DNA from 2 places in the Pedococcus sp. P2_D7 genome. Region 2 is predicted to be linked to the other one. Evidence: predicted binding sites of a transcription regulator. Region 2 holds the regulator's gene; the other holds the start of a gene.
The links. The regulator Rex, encoded in region 2, represses fermentation and respiration genes when NADH is low (regulators of the CRP and FNR family bind a similar motif). The targets are predictions, from matches to a motif close to CTTGTGAANNNNTTCACAAG.
Positions count from the first base shown of each region.

Region 1 (6,210 bases), on a different contig from region 2:
GGCCTTCTGCCGGTCGAGTGCGGTCTGGGCGGCCTTCATCGCCGGTTCCTTGGCCTGCTGCGCCAGCACCACGACGTGGGGGCCGTACTTGATGCCCCACTTCACGAGGTTGCCGACTGCCTTGCCTTTGCTGGGCATGCTGCCTCCCTGACTGGTCCGACCCTCACCCTAATCTCGGACGCCTAGTCTTCGAGCATGAGCGACGTCCTGCGCACCGACTACAGCGGCGAAGGCCTCTCCGAGGCCGAGGTCGCGCCCACCCCGTGGCAGCAGGCCCGGCTCTGGGTCGACGACGCCGTGGCGCGCGCGCAGGTGCAGGCCGACGTGCCCGAGCCCTACGCGCTCTCGGTCGCGACGGTCGACGCCGCCGGGCGACCCAACGTCCGCACCGTGCTGATGCGGTTCTTCGACGACCGCGGCCCGGGCTTCGTGACCGGCACCGAGTCGACCAAGGGCCTGGAGATCGCCGCGACCGGCGGCATCGCGGCGGCGCTGACCTGGCCGGCGATGTTCCGGGCGATCCGCTTCCGTGGGGTGGCGGAGCAGCTGACCCGCGAGGAGGTCGCCGGCTACTTCGGCTCGCGGCCGTGGGCCTCGCGGATCTCCGCGTGGGCCTCGCGCCAGTCCCAGCCCATCGAGGGGAGACAGGGGCTCGAGGACGCCTACGCGAGGTATGCCGCGCAGTTCCCCGACCACGGCGACCCCACCGACGTGCCCGTCCCCGACTTCTGGGGCGGCTACCGGGTGGTCTGCGACGAGGTCGAGTTCTGGGGTGGCCGCCGCAACCGGCTGCACGACCGGCTCGTCTTCAGCCGCGTCGCGCCGGGCTCGCTCGACGACGCCGACGCCTGGACCCTGAGCCGCCGCCAGCCCTGAGCTCTCCCGCCGGCCCGAGTCGCCACCCCCGAGCAGCGACGCCATCTCATGCAAAAGGCGAGTTAGCGCCGCTCGGAGCGGCGCTAACTCGCCTTTTGCATGGATGAGCGACGCCGGAGGAGGGCGGTCAGACTCGGTCGGGCTGGGATCCCTTCTGGACCTCTTCGTCGGCGCCGTGACCGGAGTTGGCGCCCTCACTGGGCTCCCGCTCCTTGCGGCGCAGCAGCCACGACGCCAGGGCCAGCAGGATGATCGTGCCCGACAGCAGCCCCATCAGCCGGAGCGTGTCGGCGAACTCGGGCTTGCCCAGCAGGTCGGGGGCCTTCACCGACAGGACGACGATCTCCTTGATCGAGGCGATGATGCCCACGAGGAGGAACGGCTCGGCCACCAGCTCGCGCCGGTTCAGCGTCGTGCGCACCGCGAACAACAGCTCCACCACGATGAAGACGAGCAGGAGCAGGTCGAGGATGTCGGCCGCCACCTCGACGACGGTGCCGCTGCCCAGGTCGCCGAACGTCAGGGCCGTCTTGCCGATCACGACGGCTGCGACCGCGAACAGGATCACCGCCACCGCGAGGTAGACGACGTTCTCCACCCGCTCGATGGTGTCCTCGATCCAGTCCGTCATGGCGCTCATCCTGTCTGACCTGCGCCGATCCGTCACTCGTGCGCGGCGGCCGGGTCGCGCGTGCCTACCCGTCCGTATCCCGGGACGGTCTGAGACCAGCGGGTGGCCTGCCTCACACTTGTGAACGGAATCACACGCGCGCGTCAGTGTCGCCGTTCGCGCGGTCCCCGTCCCGACCGCCGAATCCGAGGAGCCTCATGGCGCCCGCCGACCACACCGCCGTTCCACCGACCCCTCCGAGACCCACCCTCCACCCCGTCGTGGCTGACGTCACCGCGCGGGTGACCGACCGCAGCCGGGCCAGCCGCACGGCATACCTGCAGCGGATCTCGCGCGCTGCCTCCGAGCTGAGCCTGCGCCCCGCGCGCACCGACCTCGGCTGCTCCAACCTCGCCCACGCGGTCGCCGCGTGCGGCGGCAGCGACCGCACCGTGATGGCCGCCGACACCGGCGTCAGCCTCGGCATCATCACGTCCTACAACGACATGCTCTCGGCCCACGCGCCGTTCGAGCACTACCCCGCAGCCATGAAGCAGACCGCGCGCGAGGTCGGCGCCGTCGCCCGCGTGGCCGGCGGTGTGCCCGCCATGTGCGACGGCATCACCCAAGGCCGGGCCGGCATGGAGCTCAGCCTCTTCAGCCGCGACGTCATCGCGATGTCGGCCGCCATCGCGCTCAGCCACGACGTGTTCGACGGCGTCCTCATGCTCGGCGTCTGCGACAAGATCGTGCCCGGGCTGGTCGCCGGCGCCTTGGCGTTCGGCCACCTGCCGACCGCCCTCGTGCCCGCGGGTCCGATGGCCTCGGGTCGCTCGAACGCCGAGAAGGCCGAGACCCGCAAGGCCTACGCGGCCGGTGAGGTCGGGCGCGACGAGCTGCTCGGGAGCGAGGTCGCGTCCTACCACTCGCCCGGCACGTGCACCTTCTACGGCACCGCCAACTCCAACCAGATGCTCATGGACGTCATGGGCCTGCACCTGCCCGGTGCGGCGTTCATCCACCCCGACGACCCGGTGCGTGACGCCCTGACGGCGGCGACCACCGTGCGGGTCGCCGAGATCGCCGCCTCCGACGCGCCCTACGGCATCGGCCAGGTCGTCGACGAGAAGGCGATCGTCAACGGCGTCGTCGCGCTGCTCGCCACGGGCGGCTCGACCAACCACACGATGCACCTCATCTCGATCGCCGCTGCCGCCGGCATCGACCTCAGGTGGGAGGACTTCGACGACCTGTCGACCGTCGTCCCGTCCGTCGCCCGCATCTACCCCAACGGTCCGGCCGACGTGAACCACTTCCACGCGGCCGGCGGCACGGCCTTCCTCGTGCGCACCCTCATCGACAACCGCCTGGTCCACGAAGACGTCCTGACCCTCGCCGGGCCCGGGCTGCGGCGCTACACCCAGCGTCCGGTGCTGGTCGACGGTCGGCTCGAGTTCGTCGAGGCCCCAACGGAGTCCGGCGACCCCGAGGTGCTGCGGGCGGCTGACGACCCGTTCAGCGTCGACGGTGGCCTGCGGGTCCTCGGCGGCACCCTGGGCCACGCGGTCATCAAGGTGTCGGCCGTGGCGCCCGAGCACCGGGTCGTCGAGGCGCCGGCCCGGGTCTTCACCGACCAGGTCGGCTTCCTCCAGGCGTTCTCGCGGCGCGAGCTCGACCGCGACGTCGTCGTGGTCATCCGCGAGCAGGGACCCTCGGCCAACGGCATGCCCGAGCTGCACGCCCTCACCCCTTCACTCGGCGTGCTCCAGAAGCGCGGGTATGCCGTGGCGCTGGTCACCGACGGCCGCATGAGTGGGGCGTCGGGCGCGATTCCCGCAGCCATCCACGTCACGCCCGAGTCGGTGCACGCCGGGCCGATCTCGAAGCTCCAGGACGGCGACGTCGTGCGGGTCGACTCGCTGACCGGGCGCCTCGACGTGCTGGTCGACGAGGACGAGTTCGCGGCGCGCGTGCCCTCGCCGCGGGTCAGCGAGGAAGGCATCGGCACCGGCCGTGAGCTGTTCGCGGCCATGCGTGGCGCGGTCGGCCGGGCCGACGAGGGGGCCCACGTCTTCGGCAGCCTCGGACGGCTGTGGGAGAAGGCCGACGCCGCACCGTTCCTGACCCAGGAGGAGACCCGATGACCACCACCAGCGTGACGTCCACCGACCCGGTGGCGAGCCGACCCGCCCTGCGCGACGGCGCCGACGTCCTCGCCCTGGCCCCGGTGATCCCTGTCGTCGTGGTCGACACCGTCGAGCAGGCGGTGCCGCTGGCGCGCGCCCTGGTGCGCGGCGGCATACCGGTCATCGAGATCACGCTCCGCAGCGAGGCGGGGCTCGGCGCGATCGAGGCGGTGGCCTCGCAGGTCGAGGGCATGGTCGTCGGTGCGGGCACCGTGGTGACGCCCGCGCAGGTGCAGCAGGTCAAGGACGCGGGCGCGCAGTTCCTGGTCACCCCCGGCTCCCCGCCGCGGCTGCTCGAGGCGGCCCTGGCCAGCGGGCTCCCGCTGCTCGCCGGCGCGGGCACGCTGACCGAGATGCTGACCCTCGCCGAGGCCGGTCTCGAGGCGATGAAGTTCTTCCCGGCCGAGGCCAGTGGTGGCCGCCCCTACCTGTCGGCGGTCTCCGGTCCGTGTCCGCAGCTGCGGTTCTGCCCGACCGGCGGCATCACCCCCGAGACGGCCGCCGCCTGGCTCGCGCTGCCCAATGTCGGCTGTGTCGGTGGCTCCTGGCTGACGCCGAAGGACGCTGTGGCCCAAGGGGACTGGTCACGGATCGAGGCCCTGGCGGCTGAGGCTGCCGCCCTTCGCCTCTCCTGAAGCACGGGTGGCAACGCGTCGCGTGAGGGGCGACGTGTTGCCACCCGGTAGTCACCAGGCCGGCCAGGACCGCGCTCGCGGGGATCGGCCGGTAACAGGTCGCCGGGCATGGAACAGCCCGTGGGCCTCGCCTCGCCACGTTCGAGCGGCTCGGCGTGCGCAGGGGACGACCTGCGCGGCCCACGGGCTGCGGTGAACTGCTTGGGATTGCGCCGGATGGCGGACCTCGAGCAGTCGAGGTGCGCTAGCGCGCAGTCACCTCACGCGTCCAAATTGAAATCACTTCTTGGACCACCTCCCTTCCGTGTAGCTCGACGCTAAGACGGGAAGGTCGCCCTGTGCAACAGCTTTCTCGAAGTGATCGTGGAGAAGCGGGGTCTGGCGACAGCCGCGGTCAGACGGAGGTGACGACCTCGTCGTAGTCGAGGCGGGGCAGGCGGTCCATCCAGGCGCCCTCGGCGGGGCGGCCGATGTTGACCACGGCGATGGTGCGGTGCGCGCCGTCCGGGAAGAACTCGCGGTCCACGCCGTCCGCGTCGAAACCGGTCATCGGGCCGGCAGCGAGGCCCGCCGCGCGGACGCCGAGGATGAAGTAGGCGACCTGGAGGGTGGCGTTGAGCGTGGCGGTACCTTCGCGCATCTCGGCGTTGCCGGCGAAGAGGTCGCGGGCGCCCTCGAAGTGCGGGAACACCTTGCCGAGCTCGTCGTGGAAGTCGGTGTCGGCGGCGAGGACGGCCACCAGGGGAGCGGTGGAGGTCTTGGCCTTGTTGTTGCCACTCATCAGCTCGACGAGCCGACCGCGGGCCTCGGGGGTGCGCACGAGGACGATCCGTAGCGGCTGGTTGTTCATCGACGTCGGGGCCCACTTGACCAGGTCGTAGATGGCGCGCACCTGCTCCTCCGACACCGGCTCGTCGGTGAAGGTGTTGGCGGTGCGGGCGTCACGGAACAGCAGGTCCTGGGCCTCGGGGGAGAGCTCGAGGTGGTCAGCGGCGAACTGGGCCTCGAGCGCGGTCAGGGAGTCGTGGGTCTGGGTCATGAGTGATTGAACAGTCAACTGCATGGTTGCATTCCTCAACCACGAAGGTGCAGGTCAGCCGCCTGACGACCGGCAGACGACCACGGTCTGGGCAGCCGCAGTCCCGACCTCCGGTCCGTCCCACGAGCAGCCGGACGACGGTAACCGTGTCGCAGCCCTCGATCGGCGTGTGGGGCGAGCGCGGTGTGGCATTTGAAAGCACGTTCGTGGACTCCGCTCGTGCTCAGCGATTGAGTTTCATTTATTTACAAGGGATTTCGGCTTGTCCTTCCAGGTGCCGAGACTGCTATACACAAGGGGTGCCTTTCCCGACGAATGCGATGACGCGTGGCCACCATGAGCTCTCCAGTGACTCCGGGCTGCGGGCGGTGTTCACCGGCGACGCCTGTCTGGCCCGCCTCGACGCTGCCGAGACGTCGCTGGTGATGTATCCGGGGAGCGCCCACGAAGCAGGACCAGCCAACCTGTACCTGCGCCGGCTCGACGGTGACACAGCGGCCTGGGTGCCGCTGCTCGGGCCGTCCAGCCGCAGCGTCGTGACATGGTCGGAGCACGGCCCGGTCGCGACGGGCGAGTGGGAGGGCCTGCGGTATGCCGCGCGCTTCCGTCTGGCGGAGGGCGCGCCGGCGTGGTTCTGGCACGTCAGCGTCGAGAACACCCGCGACACCGGGGCGGTCGTGGACGTGGTCCTCACCCACGACCCCGGTCTGGCGCCGTACGACGCGATCCGCACCAACGAGTACTACGTCAGCCAGTACCTCGACCTGACGCCCGTCACCACTGCCCACGGGACCGCCCTCGCAGTGCGGCAGAACATGCCCGGTCAGGCGGTGCCCTGGCTGCTGCTGGGGTCGCTGGCGCAGG
Region 1 covers NZ_JBFUEH010000003.1:241,595-247,804, reverse strand. The annotation lists gene AC1DWJ_RS08245 (hypothetical protein) at 1-138, opposite strand, end outside; gene pdxH (pyridoxamine 5'-phosphate oxidase) at 196-876, shown strand; gene AC1DWJ_RS08235 (phosphate-starvation-inducible PsiE family protein) at 1,004-1,507, opposite strand; gene edd (phosphogluconate dehydratase) at 1,768-3,630, shown strand; gene eda (bifunctional 4-hydroxy-2-oxoglutarate aldolase/2-dehydro-3-deoxy-phosphogluconate aldolase) at 3,627-4,307, shown strand; gene AC1DWJ_RS08220 (malonic semialdehyde reductase) at 4,702-5,346, opposite strand; gene AC1DWJ_RS08215 (GH36-type glycosyl hydrolase domain-containing protein) at 5,646-6,210, shown strand, end outside.
Region 1: the regulator Rex is predicted to act here: its motif matches at 1,625-1,644, upstream of edd (phosphogluconate dehydratase).

Region 2 (6,210 bases):
GCGCAGCGGCGGCCTTCGCGGCAACGGGGCTCGGGGCCGGCATCCGGGCGGCCTCGGCCATCAGTCGCTCGCGCAAGGTGGCCACGAACGCCGCGTCGGCGGCGGGCACGGCCGAGGTCAGCCCCACGAGGTGGCGGCTGGTCTCGACGAGCTCGGCGAGGCTCGCGTCGGTGATGGGCTCGCCGTCCAGGGCGCGCTGGAAACGGTCTGCCGAGCGGTTCAGAACTGGCATGCCGGCACCTCCCTCCCCAGCCCTGCTGCGACCTGTGCGCGGATCGAGGTGATCCGGGCGGTCGTGTCGATGACGGTCCTTCGCGCTGAGAACGAGTGGCGGCCCGGGAAGTTACGCGTCGACACGTCTCGAAACTCGCTGGAGTCCGGGGGAGACCCGAACCACCCCGCGCGCACCGCGACCACCTCAGATGTCGACATCGGCCAGCTCCCGGTGGAGGGCCCGCACGGCGCGCAGCTGGAGCTGCTTGACCGCACCCTCTGACTTGCCGAGCACCTTGGCCGTCTCGGCGAGGGTGAGTCCCTGGAGGAACCGCAGCACCACGCACTCGGCCTGCTCGGGCTTGAGGCCCTTCACCGCCTGGAGCAGCCGCTCGTTGCGGAGCCGGTCGAGCACCTCGTGATCGGGAGCAGCCTCGACGCGCGGGTCGGCGTCGAGCATGTCGGCGGTCGAGACCTCCATGCGGAACCGCGCCGACTTGGCGTTGTCCGTGATCAGGTTGCGGGCGATGGTGATGAACCACGCCGCGATGTCGCGTCCCTGCCAGGAGAAGGAGTCCATCCGGCGCAGGGCGCGCAGGAAGGTCTCGGAGGTGATGTCCTCGGCGAGCTGCCGGCCCCCCACGCGCACGTAGACGTAGCGGAAGACGACGTCGACGTACCGCTCGTAGAGCAGGCCGAACGCCTCGCTGTCACCGCGCTGCGCGAGCTCGACCAGGGCCGGGATGCGCTCGAAGTCCTGGGGGGCCTCGCCCGGCCCGAAGCCCGCGCTGGCCGCGGCCCCTCCCTGGCCGGACCCGCCCCCCGACAACGTGCCCGCGTCGCCCGCGAGGGTGAGCAGCACCCGCAAGGTGTCGAGGAAGTCCGCGGTCGCCGGGCCCATCCCGTGGTTGCCGGCCCCCGCGTAACCCATCGCCGGGGCGCTCGTTGCCCAGACCGGAACGCTTCGGGCAGGACGGAGCACCGCGAGACGACTCGCGGCGCTGCGACGTGCACGGATCCGGATGGGGGCCTCCTGACCGAGACAGTTTCCCCGATATCTGTCGGATTGTCAGGAGACCTGCGCCACACTCCACCGCCAGCGCGTCGCAGAGCAGGCCATCGGCCCCGTCCCCACGCAAACAGGGGTATGCCGCGGTGTCGCCTCCGGAAGTCCCTGGGCGTGGGTCGATGTGACGACGCTATGCAATGCCCCCGAGCGTGGGGCAGGTGCAGGTGCAGGTGCAGGTGCCGCGCGCGGGCCTGGTGCGGTGCACCATCTCGCCGGGTGCCAGCGTCGGCGTCCCTGGTCGGCGTCCCTGCCCCTCAGCGTGGGGCACGGCATAGCGCCCCGAGGGCGACCCGGGCCCACTGGCCCGAGCCCGCTGACCCCGCGAAGCCCCGCGAAGGCCCAGGGCCTGGGCCACGCGGCATACCCTCGGGATGTGTCCGACCTGCCGCCTCCCACCGCTGCGACGCCACCACCGGCGCGCATCACGCTGGTGAGCAAGCCGGGCTGCCACCTGTGCGACGCGGCCCGCGCCGTCATCGCCCGGGTGGCCGCCGATGTCGGGGTCGGCTGGGTGGAGCGGTCGATCGAGGACGAGCCGGCGCTCAGGGAGCAGTACTGGGAGCAGATCCCGGTCACCTTCGTCGACGGCCGCCAGCACGACTACTGGCGGGTCGACGAAACGCGGCTCCGGGCCGCCCTCACGCGCTCGACGTGACGCGGCTCACGTGCTCGGCGAGACGCCTGCTTGTGACTTTGTGCATCCGTTCACAAAAGCGTAATCTGCAGAGGCTCCCGTCCGCCCCAGCCAGGCGCGGACTGCCAGTGATGAGAAGGAGCCGGAAAAGACTGTGTCTGCCGACCCGAGCGCCCGTCGGGGTATTCCCGACGCCACGGTCGCACGGCTACCCGAGTACCTCCGCGCCCTGACCGGCCTGGCGGAACGCGGGATCACGTCGGTGTCCTCCGAGGAGCTGGCCTCCGCCGCGGGCGTCCGCAGCGCAAAGCTCCGCAAGGACCTGTCCCACCTCGGCTCCTACGGCGTGCGGGGTGTCGGCTACGAGGTCGACCACCTCGCCTACCAGATCTCCCGTGAGCTCGGCCTCACCCAGGACTGGCCGGTCGCCATCATCGGCATGGGAAACCTCGGCCACGCGCTCGCGGCCTACAGCGGGTTCGCCACGCGGGGATTCCGGGTGGTGGCCCTCCTCGACCAGGACGCCGGTCTGCTCGGCCAGGAGATCGCCGGCATCACCGTGCAGCCGATGTCCGTGCTCGACGAGCTGGTCGCCGAGCAGGGCCTGGCCATCGGCGTCATCGCCACGCCCGCCGCCTCCGCCCAGGGGGTCTGCGACCAGCTGGTGGCCGCCGGAGTGCGCTCGATCCTCAACTTCGCCCCGTGCGTGCTGGTGGTGCCCGACGACGTCGACGTCCGCAAGGTCGACCTGTCGACCGAGCTCCAGATCCTGGCCTTCCACGAGCAGCGCAAGGCGCTCGCCGCCGAGGGTGCGCTCGACGCCGTCGCGCGCGAGCCCGTGAACCTCGAGCCCGTGGGCCGCGAGTCCGTGGGCCTCGAGACGACCCGGGTGGTGCGTCGATGAGCCTCGTGATCCTGGGCCTGTCCCACCACACGGCGCCCCTGCCGCTCCTCGAGGCCATGACCCTCGACGCCGCCGGCCGGCGGGCCCTGTCCGCCAGCCTGACCGGTCGCGACAACCTCACCGAGGCGATCGTCGTGTCCACGTGCAACCGCACCGAGGTCTACGCCGAGTCGATGACCTTCCACGGGGCGGTCACCGACATCGCCGACGCGCTGACCGAGGTCACCGGGGTCGGCCGTGACGAGCTGCGCGAGCACCTCTACGTCCACTACGAGGACCGCGCGATCGCGCACGCCTTCACGGTCGCCTGCGGGCTGGACTCGATGGCGGTGGGCGAGGCCCAGATCCTCGGCCAGATGCGCACGGCCCTGCGCGAGTCGCAGAAGTCCGGGCACGCCGGGCCGGCCCTCAACACCCTGTTCCAGCAGGCCCTCCGGGTCGGCAAGCGGGCCCACACCGAGACCGGCATCGACGCGGTCAGCGTCTCGCTCGTCGAGGCCGGGCTGGCCCGGGCCGAGCGCGAGCTGGGCCCGCTGGCCGGCCTCAGGGTGCTCGTCGTCGGGGCCGGCGGCATGAGCTCGCTGGCCGCGACCACCGTGCTGCGTCGTGGCGCCGCGGGTCTCACCATCGTCAACCGCACCCTCGCCAAGGCACTCCGGCTGGCTGAGCGCACCGGCGGCACCGCCCGCCCGCTCGACGACCTGTCCGCCGCCCTCGCCGGCGCCGACGTCGTGATCTCCTGCACCGGTTCGACCGGTGTGGTGGTCGACCTCGCGAACGCAGGCGACGCCCAGGTGGCCCGGGCCGGTCGCCCGCAGGCCTACATCGACCTCGCCCTGCCCCACGACGTGGCTCCCGAGGTCGCCTCGCTGAGCGGGGTCACCCTCGCCGGGCTGGCCGCGCTGGGGGAGGAGCTGTCCGGCGGGCAGACGCCGCCGCAGGTGAGCGAGGTGGCCGACCTCGTCATCGGTGAGGTCGCGGCATACCTCACCTCGCGCGCCGCGGAGAGCGTCGCGCCGACCGTCGCCGCGCTGCGCTCGCACGCCGCGGAGGTCGTCGCGGGCGAGCTGACCCGCCTCGACCAGCGGCTGCCCGACCTCGACGAGGTGGCCCGCGCCGAGGTGCAGCTCGCGGTGCACCGCATCGTCGAGAAGCTGCTGCACACCCCCACCATCAGGGTGAAGGAGCGGGCCGTGGGCGGCCAGGGCGCCGACTACGCCGAGGCCCTGCGCGAGCTCTTCGACCTGCGCCCCGGCGAGGCTGCCACCGCGTCCGTCCCGCCGCCCGAGCGGGGAGGTATGCCGTGAGCGCACCCGCCGCCACCCCGCTGAGCCTGCGCCTGGGCACCCGCCGCAGCGCGCTCGCGACCACCCAGTCGACCTGGGTGGCCGACCTGCTGCGCGCCCGGGGACACACCGTCGAGCTCGTGGAGATCGTCACCGAGGGGGACACCTCGACCGCCTCGCTGGCCTCGATCGGTGGCACCGGCGTCTTCGCCGCGGCGTTGCGTCGCGCCCTGCTTGCCGGCGAGGTCGACTTCGCCGTGCACTCCCTCAAGGACCTGCCCACCACGCCCGAGCCCGGGCTCGTCGTCGCGGCCGTCCCGGTCCGCGAGGACCCGCGTGACGTCCTGGTGTCGTCCGGCGGACGCACGCTGGGTGAGCTCGGCGAGGGTGCCGTGGTCGGCACCGGTTCGCCGCGCCGGGTCGCCCAGCTCGCGGCCCTCGGTCTCGGACTGTCCGTCAAGGACATCCGTGGCAACGTCGACACCCGCATCGCCCTGGTCAGGGACGGCGCCCTCGACGGGGTCGTGCTCGCGCGCGCCGGCCTGGCCCGGCTCGGCCGGCTCGACGACGTGGCCGAGGCCATCGACCCGCTCCAGATGCTGCCGGCCCCGGGTCAGGGTGCCCTGGCGGTCGAGTGCCGTGCCGACGACCTCGTGACGCTGGCAGCGCTCGAGGTCCTCGACGACCCCGACACCCGCGTCTGCGTCACCGCCGAGCGGGCCGTCCTGGCCGCGCTCGAGGCCGGCTGCTCCGCGCCGGTCGGGGCACTCGCCGAGGTCGTCGAGGGCGAGGACGGCCTCGAGCTGTCGCTGCGTGCCTTCGTCGGCGCCGTCGACGGGTCGTTCGACCTGCGCCGCTCGCTCGTGGGTAGCGCCGACGACGGCGAAGCCCTGGGCCGACGGCTCGCGGCAGTCCTGCTCGAGGACGGCGGCGACCTGCTGCGCGGTCCCGAGGAGCGACCACCAGCCCCACCGACGCCGTCCGGCGACGGTCCCGCGAGCCGCCGCCCCGAGGCGCTGCCGCCCGACCCACCCGGGGCGACCGGACCCGATCCGCTCGCCGGCCCCGACAGCAGCACCGACCGCATACCCGAACACGACAGCACGGAGCGTGCACTGTGAGCCCCACGCGCTCGACCACCACCACCTCAACCTCCTCGAGCCCCACCAGCCCGACCGCTCGCCAGAGCCGGGTCCCGGGACGCGTCGCCTTCGTCGGCGCCGGCCCCGGCGACTCCGGACTCATGACGGTGCGCTCGCTGGAGTTCCTCGCCGCCGCCGCCGTGGTCGTCATCGACCAGGTCGCCCGCGAGGACGTCGTCCGCCGCTACTGCCGTGAGGGCGTCGAGGTCATCGACGCCGGTCACGGCGACCACGGCCAGCCGCTGACCCACGCGATGCGGGCCAAGCTGGTCGTCAAGGCGGCCAAGTCCGCGTCGGGCGGCCTCGTCGTCCGGCTGATGGACGGCGACCCGGGCACCTTCAACGGCCTGGCCGAGGAAGCCCTCGCCTGCCAGAAGGCCGGCATCGGGTTCGACATCGTCCCCGGCGTCAGCGCCGTCTCGGCCGTGCCCGCGTATGCCGGCATCCCGCTGACGTCGAGCAGCTCGCCCGCCGTGCACGTCATCTCGGCGAACGACCGGCACGTCGACTGGGCCGCCTCGGTGGCCGAGTCGGTCACGGTCGTGCTGCTGGGCCAGCCCGACGACCTCGGCACGGCCCTCGGCAAGCTCCTGGCCGCCGGCCGGCCGGCAGAGAGCCCCGTCGCCCTCACGGAGCGCGGCACCACCATCCGGCAGGCCACCCGCGTGACCACCCTGGGCGAGGTCGCGAAGGTCATGAAGACCCTGGAGTTCCCGGCCCTGGCCGTGGTTGGCTCGACCGTGGCCCTCCGCGAGAACCTCTCCTGGTTCGAGACCAAGCCGCTGTTCGGCTGGAACGTCCTGGTGCCCCGCACCAAGGAGCAGTCCGGCTCGACCATCGCCCGGCTCGAGTCCTTCGGCGCGACCGCCGAGGTCGTCCCGACGATCTCGGTCGAGCCGCCGCGCACGCCCCAGCAGATGGAGCGCGCGGTCAAGGGCCTGGTCACCGGTCGCTACGAGTGG
Region 2 covers NZ_JBFUEH010000002.1:669,429-675,638, forward strand. The annotation lists gene AC1DWJ_RS06695 (DUF5667 domain-containing protein) at 1-232, opposite strand, end outside; gene AC1DWJ_RS06700 (RNA polymerase sigma factor) at 419-1,144, opposite strand; gene AC1DWJ_RS06705 (glutaredoxin family protein) at 1,656-1,937, shown strand; gene AC1DWJ_RS06710 (redox-sensing transcriptional repressor Rex) at 2,071-2,820, shown strand; gene AC1DWJ_RS06715 (glutamyl-tRNA reductase) at 2,817-4,127, shown strand; gene hemC (hydroxymethylbilane synthase) at 4,124-5,227, shown strand; gene AC1DWJ_RS06725 (bifunctional uroporphyrinogen-III C-methyltransferase/uroporphyrinogen-III synthase) at 5,224-6,210, shown strand, end outside.